3 regions of the Telluria sp. GW821-FHT07G12 genome follow, and region 3 is predicted to be linked to each of the others. Evidence: predicted binding sites of a transcription regulator. Region 3 holds the regulator's gene; each other region holds the start of a gene.
The links. The regulator HrcA, encoded in region 3, represses chaperone genes, less so after heat shock. The targets are predictions, from matches to a motif close to TTAGCACTCNNNNNNNNNGAGTGCTAA.
Positions count from the first base shown of each region.

Region 1: the regulator HrcA is predicted to act here: its motif matches at 1,952-1,978, upstream of groES (co-chaperone GroES).
Region 2: the regulator HrcA is predicted to act here: its motif matches at 1,457-1,483, upstream of rpoH (RNA polymerase sigma factor RpoH).

Region 1 is NZ_JBWKQA010000001.1:944,673-949,070, forward strand. Features, by position in the region: gene AC07PE_RS04560 (serine hydrolase domain-containing protein) at 1-139, shown strand, start outside; gene AC07PE_RS04565 (hypothetical protein) at 259-462, shown strand; gene AC07PE_RS04570 (EVE domain-containing protein) at 455-919, opposite strand; RNA gene ssrS (6S RNA) at 980-1,161, opposite strand; gene AC07PE_RS04580 (cell division protein ZapA) at 1,206-1,517, opposite strand; gene AC07PE_RS04585 (hypothetical protein) at 1,514-1,765, opposite strand; gene groES (co-chaperone GroES) at 2,029-2,319, shown strand; gene groL (chaperonin GroEL) at 2,358-4,004, shown strand; gene AC07PE_RS04600 (hypothetical protein) at 4,097-4,398, shown strand, end outside.
Region 2 is NZ_JBWKQA010000003.1:192,271-196,668, reverse strand. Features, by position in the region: gene ftsX (permease-like cell division protein FtsX) at 1-354, shown strand, start outside; gene AC07PE_RS13465 (hypothetical protein) at 538-1,182, shown strand; gene rpoH (RNA polymerase sigma factor RpoH) at 1,601-2,491, shown strand; gene AC07PE_RS13455 (dienelactone hydrolase family protein) at 2,543-3,427, opposite strand; gene AC07PE_RS13450 (glutathione S-transferase family protein) at 3,516-4,175, shown strand; gene AC07PE_RS13445 (M57 family metalloprotease) at 4,254-4,398, shown strand, end outside.
Region 3 is NZ_JBWKQA010000001.1:1,665,829-1,670,226, forward strand. Features, by position in the region: gene dapB (4-hydroxy-tetrahydrodipicolinate reductase) at 1-54, opposite strand, end outside; gene AC07PE_RS07675 (outer membrane protein assembly factor BamE) at 59-667, opposite strand; gene fur (ferric iron uptake transcriptional regulator) at 766-1,197, shown strand; gene AC07PE_RS07685 (alpha/beta fold hydrolase) at 1,210-2,076, opposite strand; gene hrcA (heat-inducible transcriptional repressor HrcA) at 2,171-3,184, opposite strand; gene AC07PE_RS07695 (HAD family hydrolase) at 3,233-3,946, opposite strand; gene AC07PE_RS07700 (hypothetical protein) at 4,118-4,398, shown strand, end outside.

The sequences.
Region 1 (4,398 bases), 720 kb from region 3:
CGGCGGTTACAAAACCCTGCTGGTGTATGCGCCGGCGGACGGCGCCGCGCTGGTCCTGCTGAATAACACCGATATCGACCAAGCCGAGCAGACGAAGTTCGCAGAAGCGGTGCTGGGCGAGTTCTTACAGGCGCGCTAGGCGTTCTCCTGCAAGCGCCGGCGGCCCTCTCCGCTGGCCGGCAAAACAAAGCAGCTCGATTGTCGCCGTGAGTTAGGTGGAGCACCGTTCGTGGCCGCATGGGAATCTATGGTAGTCCCATGAAGCACGCCCTCTCACCCAAAAAGCTGTACGCGATGCAGCGCATGTCGATCGCCTTGAAGCGCGCCGCCGCGGCCCGTCCTTTCGGCGCGGCCACGGACCAGGCCCTGCGCTGGGCCGCGGCCTGGGGCATGTTCGCCGGCATCCGCGCGCCGCACACACGCCTGCGCATACGGCGCGATACCCTGATCGGGGTCAGCTGACGCCGGCCAGTTCCTGGATCTTCTTCCACTGTCCCGGCGTGACCGGAGAGATCGACAGCCGGCTGCCTTTCTGCAGCAGCACCATGTCTTCCAGTTCCGGTACCGCGCGCAACTCCGTCAGCGGCAAGTAGCGTCCCTGCGCCACCGCCTGCACGTCGACCGAGATCCAGCGCGGGTTTTCCTGCGTCGCCTTCGGATCGTGATAGTGGCTCTTGGGATCGAATTGCGAGGCATCCGGATAGGCCCCGCTCGCAACCCGCGCAAAGCCCGCCACGCCCGGCACCGCGCAGCTGGAGTGGTAGAACAGCACGCCGTCGCCGACCTGCATCTGGTCGCGCATGAAATTGCGGGCCTGGTAATTGCGAACGCCGAACCAGGCGACCGTCTTGTCCTTCGCTTTCAGGACCTCGCCGAAACTGACTTCATCGGGTTCGGATTTCATCAACCAGTACGCCATGCGCAGACTCCAATAATAAAAAAAGCGGCTGCGCACTTATGTGCCGCAGCCGCTCAGGATTGTAGCCCCGCCTGTGCCGTTTTTGCCGGCATCCCGAACCTAAAAGGCTCAAGGTGGTCACAGTCAGCTCAATTTCGGGTTCGTCAAACTAGTGACGATCACGCCCACCAAGCATATTCCGCAACCTATGCGAATGAATGGTTCAAGGAATATATGGCAAATCTCGAACACCGCAGGGTAGACGGCAGTTTACTACGATGAACTGCCATGTCAAACGAATTCCGGCTCAGAGAAGATTTTCTTGCGGCGACAGAGCCTGATCCAACACCGAATGCATGGCTTCCAGTTTTCGCTTGACTTCGAGCATGGACTGGTCGCCCAGCGGGCCTTGCGGCGACTTGACGGACAGGAGTTCGGCGGCCACCGACAGCGCGGCCATGACGGCGATGCGGTCGGTGCCCTTCACCTTGCCGGAGTCGCGCAGCGCGCACATCTTGCTGTCGAGGTAATGAACGGCTTCGCGCAGCGTCTGCTGCTCGCCTTCGCGGCAGGCCAGGCGATAGGACTGGCCCATGATCAAAACGTCAAGGTGGATCATTGCGCGGCCTCGGCGTCGTCAGGGTTGGAGGATGCGTCTTCGTCGGCGACGTCGTCGGCGGGTTCGAGCTGGGCCAGCATCGCTTCGACGCGTTGCTGGGCCTGCAGCAGCCGGTTCTTGAAATCGACGTTTTCGGCGCTCAGCAAGGCGTTGGCCTGGCGCAGCAGGTAGTTCTCGCTACGCAGCGACTGGGTCAGCTGGGCGAGCCGATCGATTTTATCGGACAGTTCTTGGAATTCGGAAATCATCCATAACTATAGGATCGGGAGCGATTCTTCGTCAACAGGCGGCGTTCCGTGCGCAGGTTTTAAAAAATGGGTGGTAGGCTTCTGCGCTTCCTTGCGCCAGACTGGCCCATCCGCTTGAGAAACCACAAAAAAGTCTACCAAATCGCCAACATCGCTGCTTGAAATAGCGAATTATCGTCCCTATAATTAGCACTCGTTAGTGAGGAGTGCTAACAGCCCCTCACCACCAACGAATAATCAATCAACAGTCAAAGGAGTTTTGCATGAACCTTCGCCCATTGCACGATCGCGTGATCGTGAAGCGTCTCGACCAGGAAACCAAAACTGCGTCCGGCCTGATCATCCCCGATGCGGCGGCAGAGAAACCGGACCAGGGTGAGATTCTCGCCGTGGGCAACGGCAAAGTGCAAGAAAACGGCAACGTCCGTCCGCTGGAAGTGAAAGTCGGCGACCGCGTTCTGTTCGGCAAGTACTCGGGCCAGGCCGTCAAGGTCAACGGCGAAGAGCTGCTGGTCATGCGCGAAGAAGACATCATGGCCGTCGTGGCCCAGTAATCAGTCCAACACTTTCCTGAATACGGAGAATTAATAACATGGCAGCTAAAGACGTAATTTTCGGCGATGTGGCACGCGCCAAGATGGTCGAGGGTGTGAACATCCTGGCCAACGCAGTCAAAGTCACCCTGGGCCCGAAAGGCCGCAACGTGGTGCTGGACCGTTCGTTCGGCGCCCCGACCGTCACCAAGGACGGCGTCTCGGTCGCGAAAGAGATCGAGCTGAAAGACAAGCTCATGAACATGGGCGCGCAGATGGTGAAGGAAGTCGCTTCGAAGACCAGCGACAACGCCGGTGACGGCACCACCACCGCGACCGTGCTGGCACAAGCCATCGTGCGCGAAGGCATGAAGTTCGTTGCCGCCGGCATGAACCCGATGGACCTGAAGCGCGGCATCGACAAGGCCGTCACCGCCACCGTCGAAGAACTGAAGAAGATCGCCAAGCCGACCACCACCTCGAAAGAGATCGCCCAGGTCGGCACCATCTCGGCCAACTCGGATTCGTCCGTTGGCGAGCGCATCGCCGAGGCGATGGAAAAGGTCGGCAAGGAAGGCGTCATCACCGTCGAAGACGGCAAGTCGCTGAACGACGAGCTGGACATCGTCGAAGGTATGCAGTTCGACCGCGGCTACCTGTCGCCGTACTTCATCAACAACCCGGACAAGCAGGTTGCCGTTCACGAGAACCCGTTCGTCCTGCTGTGCGACAAGAAGATCTCGAACATCCGTGACCTGCTGCCGGTGCTGGAGCAAGTCGCCAAGGCTGGCCGTCCGCTGGTCATCGTCGCCGAAGACATCGAAGGCGAAGCGCTGGCGACCCTGGTGGTCAACAACATCCGTGGCATCCTGAAGACCGTCGCCGTCAAGGCCCCGGGCTTCGGCGACCGCCGCAAGGCCATGCTGGAAGACATCGCCATCCTGACCGGTGGCCAGGTCATCGCCGAAGAAGTCGGCCTGACCCTGGAAAAAGTCACCCTGAACGAACTGGGCCAGGCCAAGCGCATCGAAGTCGGCAAGGAAAACACCATCATCATCGATGGCGCCGGCGCCGCTGAAGGCATCGAAGCACGCGTCAAGATGATCCGTGTTCAGATCGAAGAAGCGACCTCGGACTACGACCGCGAAAAACTGCAAGAGCGCGTGGCCAAGCTGGCCGGCGGCGTTGCCGTGATCCGCGTCGGTGCCGCTACCGAAGTCGAGATGAAAGAGAAGAAAGCACGCGTGGAAGACGCGCTGCACGCTACCCGCGCTGCCGTGGAAGAAGGCATCGTCCCGGGCGGCGGCGTCGCTCTGCTGCGCGCCCGCGCTGCCCTGCAGGTGAAGGGTGACAACCCGGACCAGGAAGCCGGCATCAAGATCGTCCTGCGCGCAATGGAAGAGCCGCTGCGCATGATCGTCCAGAACGCCGGTGAAGAGCCGTCGGTCGTCGTCTCGGCTGTCCTGAACGGCACCGGCAACTACGGCTACAACGCCGCCAACGGCACCTACGGCGACATGGTCGAAATGGGCGTGCTGGATCCGGCCAAGGTCACCCGCTCGGCTCTGCAGAACGCAGCGTCGATCGCCGGCCTGATGCTGACCACCGACTGCATGGTCTCCGAGATCGTCGAAGACAAGCCGGCCGGCGGCATGGGCGGCGGCATGGGCGGTATGGGCGGCATGGGCATGGACGGCATGATGTAATCAAGCCGGACGGCTTCACAGCCAGCCGAGTAGTAAAGTAAGGCCCGCGGGGTTTGCGCCCCGCGGGCTTTTTTCATTCCGGGAGGCGGGCGATGAGGGCAATCAAACTGGACGAACTGGAGAACGCGGCCATCCTGGTCGACGACGGCGAAGGCAGCGCGAAAGCGCTCGTTGCGCGCGACACCGGCATGATCCACCTGCTCAACGACGAGTACATGGACGAGGAAGCGCCGCTGCCGGGCGATATCGAGGTCAGCGGGAACTATGTGTCGGTGCCGGGAGCCAGCGAGCTGGGCCTGGGCCGGGCGCTGATGCAGCGCTTCGGCGCCGGCCATCTGGCGGGCGACCAGCAGCGGCTGCAGGAAATCTTCGCCCGGCAGGATCCCTACGAGCG
Region 2 (4,398 bases), on a different contig from region 3:
GTGGTCGTGATCGCGGTGGTGTTCAACACCATCCGCCTGCAGGTGCTGACCCAGCGCGACGAGATCGCCGTCTCCAAGCTGCTGGGCGCGACCGACAATTTCATCCACCGCCCCTTCTATTACACCGGCGCCCTGCTCGGCCTGTGTGCCGGCGCGGTGGCGCTGGGGGCCGTTTCCCTGGCCCTGCACCCGCTGAATGCGGCCATCGCCGAATTCGCGCGCCTGTACGCCTCGGAATTCCAGCTGTCGGCGCTGCCGCCGCTGGGCCTGGCCGGGCTGCTGGCCATCAGCGCCGGGCTGGGGCTGGTGGGGGCGATGCTGTCGGTGCAGCGGCATCTGGCGCGCCTGAACTGAAATCAAGCCTAGAAATGACAAACCCGCCAGAAGGCGGGTTTGTTTTTTTATTCGGGGTGGTCCCGCTCAGCGGGACCAGAACTGACCTAGCGTCATCACCAGTATGGGTGCTGGGAGAGGACATAACCTAGGGCTGCATACGCAGTATATCATCATGATCCCCGATGATCAAAAATGATGCACATGGACTGGATTGAGCTTGAAAAACATTTTTCCTCGGCTCGGTTAGGCCGCTACCGTGCGTCGTGCAACGGCGACGAAGTCAAAGCGGCAAAAGCCTATGGTAATAATTTGCTGCTGGCCGAAGCCATGATGCCGATGCTCAGTGTGCTTGAGATTGCGTTGAAAAACGGAATACACCGCCGTCTCAGCGCTTTCTACAAGCGTCCGGACTGGTGGGAAGCATTGGCCGGCAACCCTTCGTTCGCATGGCAAACCCGCGAGATATCCAGCACGAAGACTAAGTTGCAACGCCGCGCAGAACCTGCTACACCTGACAAGATCATCGCGGAACTGGCCTTCGGCTTCTGGAGTTCGCTATTCAATGTCCAGTTTCAGACGGTATTATGGAAAGAGCTTCGCCTGGTATTTCCCCGTTGTCCGAAACCTCAGCGGCAGCGACATACCGTCTCATCGGCCTTGAACCAGATCCGAGATCTTCGAAACCGTGTCTTCCATCATGAACAGCTGCTCTGGTTAACCCCATCCCTGATCGACTTGCACACGAAGGGGATTGAGGTCATCAACTGGCTCGATCCAAAGCTGCCACCCTGGCTTGCTACTTACGATCGCCTGCCTGCCACCTGGGCCGCCATCCAGCCAATTTGATTACATTTTTGTTATCCCATCCGCCGTTGGCCAGAAAAATCCACGGCGGAGACGGGATATACGCCTACAAAAGTAGGTGCGCCACTTCACAGACCTCAAACCATATGGGGCCTAACCTGTCTTCTACCTAATTCAAATAGTATGAGCGTCACGTTTGACCCGTATCAACGGTATCGCTCACATCTGCTCTACAGTTGAATCGAGCCAAAAAATTCGATTCCCAGAAGCAATACTTTAGCAGGACTTAAGGACGTCGTCGGGGATATGGAGGCGGCTAGCACTCACCTCAAGAGAGTGCTAATATTACGTCTAACCACTGTCTCGCATCCCGTAACAAGCCGTAAGAGGTGTGCCTTCGGGGCTCTCTTTCGGGCATATTGACGATGCAGCACAGAATACTCTACGAGGGAATATGACTATGTCCGCACAATCCGCATTGGTTCCCGCTGGCACCCGTGCTCTGGGACTGGGTTTTACCGGCAATCTCGGCAATATCGACGCCTATATTTCAGCCGTCAACCGTCTGCCGATGCTGTCCCACGAGGAAGAGGTCTCGCTGGCGAAGAGCTTGCGGGAACAGAACGACCTGGACGCCGCGCAGAAGCTGGTGATGTCCCACCTGCGCCTGGTGGTCTCGATCGCGCGCGGCTACCTCGGCTACGGCCTGCCGCACGCCGACCTGATCCAGGAAGGCAATATCGGCCTGATGAAGGCAGTCAAGCGTTTCGACCCGAACCAGGGCGTTCGCCTGGTGTCGTACGCCATGCACTGGATCAAGGCCGAGATGCACGAATACATCCTGAAGAACTGGCGTCTGGTGAAGGTCGCGACGACCAAGGCCCAGCGCAAGCTGTTCTTCAACCTGCGCAGCAACAAGACCGGCCTGGACGCCATGTCGCCGCAACAAGTCGACGACCTGGCCAAGATGCTCGACGTGAAGCGCGAAGAAGTGATCGAGATGGAAACCCGCCTGTCGGGCCGTGACATCGCGCTGGAAGCGCCGACCGACGACGAAGACGACAAGTTCTCGCCGATCGCCTACCTGTCCTCGGACCAGCAGGAACCGACCAAGGTGCTGGAAGCCAACGACGTGGTGCGCCTGCAATCGGAAGGCATCGAAACGGCTCTCGGCAAGCTGGACCCGCGTTCGCGCCGCATCGTGGAAGCACGCTGGCTGGCCAACGACGACGGCTCGGGCGCGACCCTGCACACGCTGGCCGAAGAGTTCGGCGTATCGGCCGAGCGCATCCGCCAGATCGAAACGGCTGCACTGAAGAAGATGAAGACGGCGCTGGCGTCCTACGTCTAAGCGAACGTCGCTTCAAAAATAAAGGCACCTTCGGGTGCCTTTTGTTTTTGTTCAGCCCAGCTTTTCCTTGAAAAACGCGACCGTGCGCCCCCAGGCCAGCTTGGCCGCCGCTTCGTCGTAGCGCGGCGTGGTGTCGTTGTTGAAGCCGTGCTCGGCGCCGGCGTAGACGAAGTGCTGGTAGTTCACCTTGTTCGCCTGCAGCGCGGCCTCGTAGGCGGGCCAGCCGGCCAGGATGCGCTCGTCCTTGCCGGCGTCGTGGATCATCAGCGGCGCGCGGATCTTCGCCGCGTCGGCTGCGCTCGGCTGCGAGCCGTAGAAAGGCACGGCGGCCGCCAGCTCGGGCAGCTGGGTGGCCAGGTAGTTGGCGATGCCGCCGCCGTAGCAGAAGCCGACCACGCCGACTTTCCCCGTTCCCTGCGGCAGCGCCGCCAGCGCGTGATACGCCGCGATGAAGTCGGCGCGGGTCTTGACCTGGTCCAGCTTGGGGAAGAGCGCGCGCGCCTTGTCCTCGTCGCCGGGATAGCCGCCCAGCGGGAACAGCGCGTCCGGCGCGTAGGCGATGAAGCCCTCCAGCGCCAGGCGGCGTGCGATGTCTTCGATATGCGGATTCAGGCCGCGGTTCTCGTGCACCACCAGCACCAAGGGCAGCTTGCCCCTGGCATTCGCCGGCATCGCCAGGTAGCCGCGCACCGTCCCGTAGCCCTGCGGCGACGGGAATTCCTGGTAACTGGTCTTCAGGCGGGCGTCGCTTGCCGCCACCAGCGGCGCCGCGAACGAGGGCGAGAGCTGCGCCAGCAAGGTGGCGGCAGTCGCGCCGCCGACCGCGTAACGTCCCGCCCGCGCAAGAAAGTCGCGGCGCGACAGGCGGCCGTGGACATAGCCATCGAACAGCTTCAGCACTTCAGGATCGAAATCGGTGGCGCTCAGACGCTTCATCGTTCACCTCTCCATGATGGTTGAATTGACAAGCATACGCCAATTCAGGGTAGAGTAGCCATCCCTCACCGATGAAAGCGCCCCAGCCATGTCGCTCCTGCTCTACGGCCATCCCTTCTCTTCCTACACCCAGAAAGTGCTCATCGCACTCTACGAAGGCGCCCTGCCCTTCGAATTCCGCTGCATCGGACCCGAGACGCCCGAACACGTCGCCGAATGGCTGCGCCTCTGGCCGCTGCGCAAATTTCCCGTCCTGGTCGACGGCGATCGCGACTTCGCCGAAACCAGCATCATCATCGAATACCTGCAACTGGCCCATCCCGGCAAACTGGCCCTGCTGCCGGCCGATCCGATGGCAGCGCTGGACGTGCGCTTCCTCGACCGCTTCTTCGACCTCCACGTGATGTCGCCGGTCCAGCATGCCGTCGGCGGCGCCCTGAGCGGCGACCCGGACAAGCGCCGCGATGGCCTGGCGCACGCCGTGGAAAAGCTGGACTGGGCCTATGCCTGGCTCGAGCAGCGGCTTGCGGGCAGGACGTGGGCTGCAGGCGAAGACTTCACGCTGGCCGACTGCGCCGCCGCGCCCGCGCTGTTCTACGCGGACTGGACCCATCCGATCCCGGCAGACTTCCCCGTGCTGCGCGCCTACCGTGCGCGCCTGCTCGCACGCCCCTCCTTCGCCCGCGCGGTGGACGAGGCGCGCCCGTATCGGCCTCTATTTCCTCTAGGTGCCCCTGACCGGGACTAATTAGGGAAGGGTGAGAAAGCGAGGATTTTCCCCCGTGTAATATGGGATATCGTCATGTTTTCCCAGCAAGGAGGCCTCGTGACTACGCCAGCAAACCCCCTCGGCTCGATCCGCATCGACGGCACGCCCCTCAATGACACCCTGAAGGGCACGCTCGCCGACGAAAACATCCACGGCGGCGCCGGCGACGACGATATTGTCGGCAACGGCGGCAACGACCTGC
Region 3 (4,398 bases):
CATGCGGCCCATGCGGCCGCTGGCGCCGGCAACGGCAATATTCAGCTGGGTCATGCGCTTACTCCCCGCCGCGCTTGGCCGCATCTTCGCGCTTGCGCTTCATTTCATCCAGCGTTTCCTGCTCGGTCTTGGTCTCGTACTTCGAGATGCCGATCAGGCGCGAGATGTATTCGCGCTCGCTCGGCAGGTTGCCGCCGTCGATCTTGGCGACCAGGTTGTCCTTGAAGTAGACGGTGACGCGGCTGGTGGTCAGCTCGCCGTTGCCGCGCGCGAGGTAGAACGGGTAGTCCCAGCGGTCGGCGTGGAAGGCGTCGGTCAGCAGCGGAGTGCCGAGGATGAACTTGACCTGGTCGCGGCTCTGGCCGACCTTCAGCTGGCCCAGCATCTCCTGCGACACGAAGTTACCCTGCTGGATGTCCGGGCGATACGGCGAGAACACCCACAGGAATTTTTGCAGCTTGGTGACGGTGGTCGTCTGCGCGCCAGCATTCGCGGCTGCCGCGGCCTTGTTGGCATCGGCGGCGACCGCTTCCGGCGCGGTGCTCACCGGCGCCGCCGGCTTGGTCTGGTTACGCCAGGAGGCGCAGCCGGAGACTGCCATGGCCGTGACGGCAAGGCCGGCCACGAGCACGGCCCGGGCGTGGGAACGATGGAAAACGGCATTCATGACGCGCATATCTAACCTTAAAATCGATTGGGCGGAGCTGCAAAACGCTATATCATAAAGCACTCCGCACATCTCAGCCCATCTAAGAGTAACAAAACATGAGCAATAACCCAACCGACCTGAAGGCCAGCGGCCTCAAAGCGACACTGCCGCGGCTGAAAATCCTGGAGATCTTCCAGAACAGTACGGTGCGGCACTTGACGGCGGAAGACGTCTATAAAACCCTGTTGAACGAGAACATGGACGTGGGCCTGGCCACGGTGTACCGCGTGCTGACGCAGTTCGAGCAGGCCGGCCTCCTGAACCGCAATCACTTTGAAACCGGCAAGGCCATCTACGAGTTGAACGCCGGCTCGCACCACGACCACCTGGTCTGCCTGGACTGCGGCCACGTCGAGGAGTTCTACGACGAAGAGATCGAAAGCCGCCAGCAGAAGATCGCCCTCGAACGCGGCTTCAAGATCGCCGAGCACGCCCTCGCCATCTACGGCAACTGCCAGAAGACCGACTGCCCGCACCGCCACCGCTAAGCGGCATCGTCGTCACAGCCTGTCTTGCGCCGCGCGCCCATCGGCCGCGGCCATCACCTTTCTTACCGCCGCTATCACCAGTTCCGGCTCCTCCTGCTGGATGTTATGGCCGCTCCGCATGGTCAGCACCTGGGAGCCGTCGCTGAACTGGCGCAGGAAATCGGCGTGCAAGTCGCGTTTCACCGCCACCGCTCCCACGCTTTGCAGGAAGAACTCCGGCTTTTCCACCTGCTGCACCGAGGTCAGGACGACCACCGGCACGTCCGGCAGCCTGCCATCCAGCGGCGGCGGCAGCGCGCCCCGGTCGAGGACCGGCTTCAGCGCCTCGTACTCCGCCTTGAATGTCGCCGGCACGAGGGCGTCGAAGCGGCGGTCGTCGTCCGCTGCGCGTGCGGCATCGAGCTTGCGCAGGGCCGGATTGAAGCCTTCGTCGGCCGGATCGACCAGCACCATGCCCGCCACCTGGCCCGGATGGCGCAGCGCGAAGGCGCGCGCCAGCAAGCCGCCATAGGAGTGGCCGACCAGGATGAAGGGCGGCTTCAGCTTCGCGCTGGCGATCAGCTGGTCGAGTTCCAGGCTGCTTTGCAGGATGCTGCGCGCTTCGGGCCGCGGGTCGGAGCTGCCGTGGCCGGCGCGCGAGTAGCTCACGACGTGCGCTGACTTCGCCACCTCCGGCGCAACCTTGCGCCAGGTCTCCAGACCGGTGGCGAAGCCGGATTCGAAGATGACCGTATAGCGCCCGCTGCCCTGCTCCGCCGCCTGCACCTGGTAGCCGCCCACGGCGATGCGCTCGTCCGGTGCGGAGGCGCCGCTGCGGGCAACGGCGCAGCACACGAACACGATGGCGGCGAGAAAAAGGGGACGGGCAAATCGATTCACGGCAATTCCTTGGCAAATGGCGCACGCGGCGCGATGACAGGACTATAGCCGTGGGGTCTGTCTCGCTGAAACTGTAAGAACTCCCAGTAGGAAGTCAGGAGTGGCTGAGCGCGTTCGACAGCAGCTTGGCGGTGATATCGACGATCGGGATCACGCGCTCGTAGGCCATGCGGGTCGGGCCGATCACGCCGAGGGTGCCGACGATCTTGCCGTTCACTTCATAGGGCGCGGTGACCACGCTCATCTCGTCCATCGGCACCAGCTTGGATTCGCCGCCGATGAAGATCTGCACGCCGCCGGCCTTGCTGGAGACGTCCAGCAGCTGCATCAGCCCGGTCTTCTGCTCGAACATCTCGAACATCTGGCGCAGCGAACTCATATTCGACGAGAGGTCGCTCACCGACAGCAGGTTGCGCTCGCCCGAAATGATCATGTCGTCGGTTTCCTGCAGCGCCTCGCTGCCCGCCTCCACCGCGGACTGCATCAGGCGCGCCATGTCGTCGCTCAGCTGGCGCAGCTCGCCGGTCAGGCGCGCGCGCACCTGGTCGAAGGACAGGCCGGCGAAATTCTGGTTCAGGTAGTTGGCCGACTGGATCAGCTGCGAGGGGCTGTAGTCGACGTCGGTCAGCAGCAGGCGGTTCTGGACGTCGCCGCGCGGATCGACGATCACCAGCAGGATGCGTTTTTCGGACAGGCGCAGGAATTCGATCTGCTGGAACGCGGATTCGCGCCGCGGGCTTTGCACCACGCCGGCGAACTGCGACAGCGAGGACAGCATCTGCGCGGCGTTGGCGATCACCTTCTGCGGCTGGTGCGCGGGCAGGCGCATGCCGGCGCCGACGGCGTCCTCGTCGATCTGCTGCACGGTGAGCAGCGTATCCACGAAGATGCGGTAGCCGCGCGGCGTCGGAATCCGGCCGGCCGAGGTGTGCGGGCTGGCGACATAGCCCATCTCTTCGAGGTCGGCCATGATGTTGCGGATCGTGGCCGGCGAGAGGTCGAGGCCGGAAATCTTCGACAGCGCGCGCGAGCCGACAGGCTGGCCGTCGGCGATGTAGCGCTCGACCAGGGCTTTCAGCAGGGTTTGTGCACGGTTATCGAGTTGCATGCTCACATTATGCACGTTCGCTAGCCCGCTGGGGAGTCATGCGCGCGGTCAACCATAGGTGCGCTTGAGCCAATCCAGCAGTTCGTCGAAGTTGCGCACGATCGCATCCGGCTCGACGCCGTGCTCGCGGTGCTTGTTGCTGCCGTTCCGGTTCATCCACACCCCGCGCATACCGACGTCTTGGGCGCCCTGGACGTCGAGCAGGACGTCGTCGCCGACATACACCGCATCCCAGGGCGCGACGCCCAGCGCGCGGCAGCCGGCCAGGAAGATCTCCCGGTCGGGCTTGGCCACGCCCAGCTGAGGCGCCGACACCCAGGCCTTGAAATGGTGCTCCAGGCCGATCGTGCGCAGGTCGGCGTTGCCATTCGTGATCGCGCCCAGCAGCACCCGCCCCTTCAGGCGCAGCAGGCCCGGCACCACGTCGTCGTAGGGCACCACGGCATTGCGCGCGGCGAAGAACTCGGCCATCGCCAGTTCCACCTTGGCGGCATCCTCGCCCGCCGTTTCGAAGGCGGCCAGCAGGCCGGCGCGGCGCAGCTTGCCCAGGTCGAGCTGGAATTCGGGGTGGCGCGCCAGCAGCTCCAGGCGGGCCTGGCGCAGGCCGTCGATCGTGAACTGCTGGGCCACGCGCGGCGCGTGCTCGCGCAGCCAGGCGAACAGGGTCTCCTCGGCCTGCAGGATCACCGGGGCGATCGGCCACAGGGTATCGTCCAGGTCGAACAGGATGGCCTCGGGCCAGGCGGGTCGGGTCGTGGTCATAGTCCAGCATAGCGAGGCCGGCCATGAAAATCAACGTTATACAGACGTCGTTACACCGTGATACAAAGGCAAATGACGCTGCGGCTTGGCAAATGCTCTAAAATGTCGGGTTATATTCTACTCAGCGGTGCCGCCGGTCTTTCCTGCGCCATCCCGTCCAACGGAGATTCTATGAAGAGTTCGATCCTGTATGCCGGCGCTGTGCTGGCATGCGCGCTTGGCCTGTCCGCCTGCGGCGGCGGCGATGGCGACCTGCCCCTGGCCGTGTCGATTGCCGGCGGCGTGACCAAAACCGGCCTGGTACTGGTTAACCGGGGCAACGGCGAGGAACTCGCCGTCCCGGCCGGCGCCGCCACCGTCCAGTTCACGAAATACCTGTCGACCGACGACGAATTCAACATCGAAGTCAAGGCCACGCCGTCGAACGTGGACAAATGCACGGTCAGCAACGG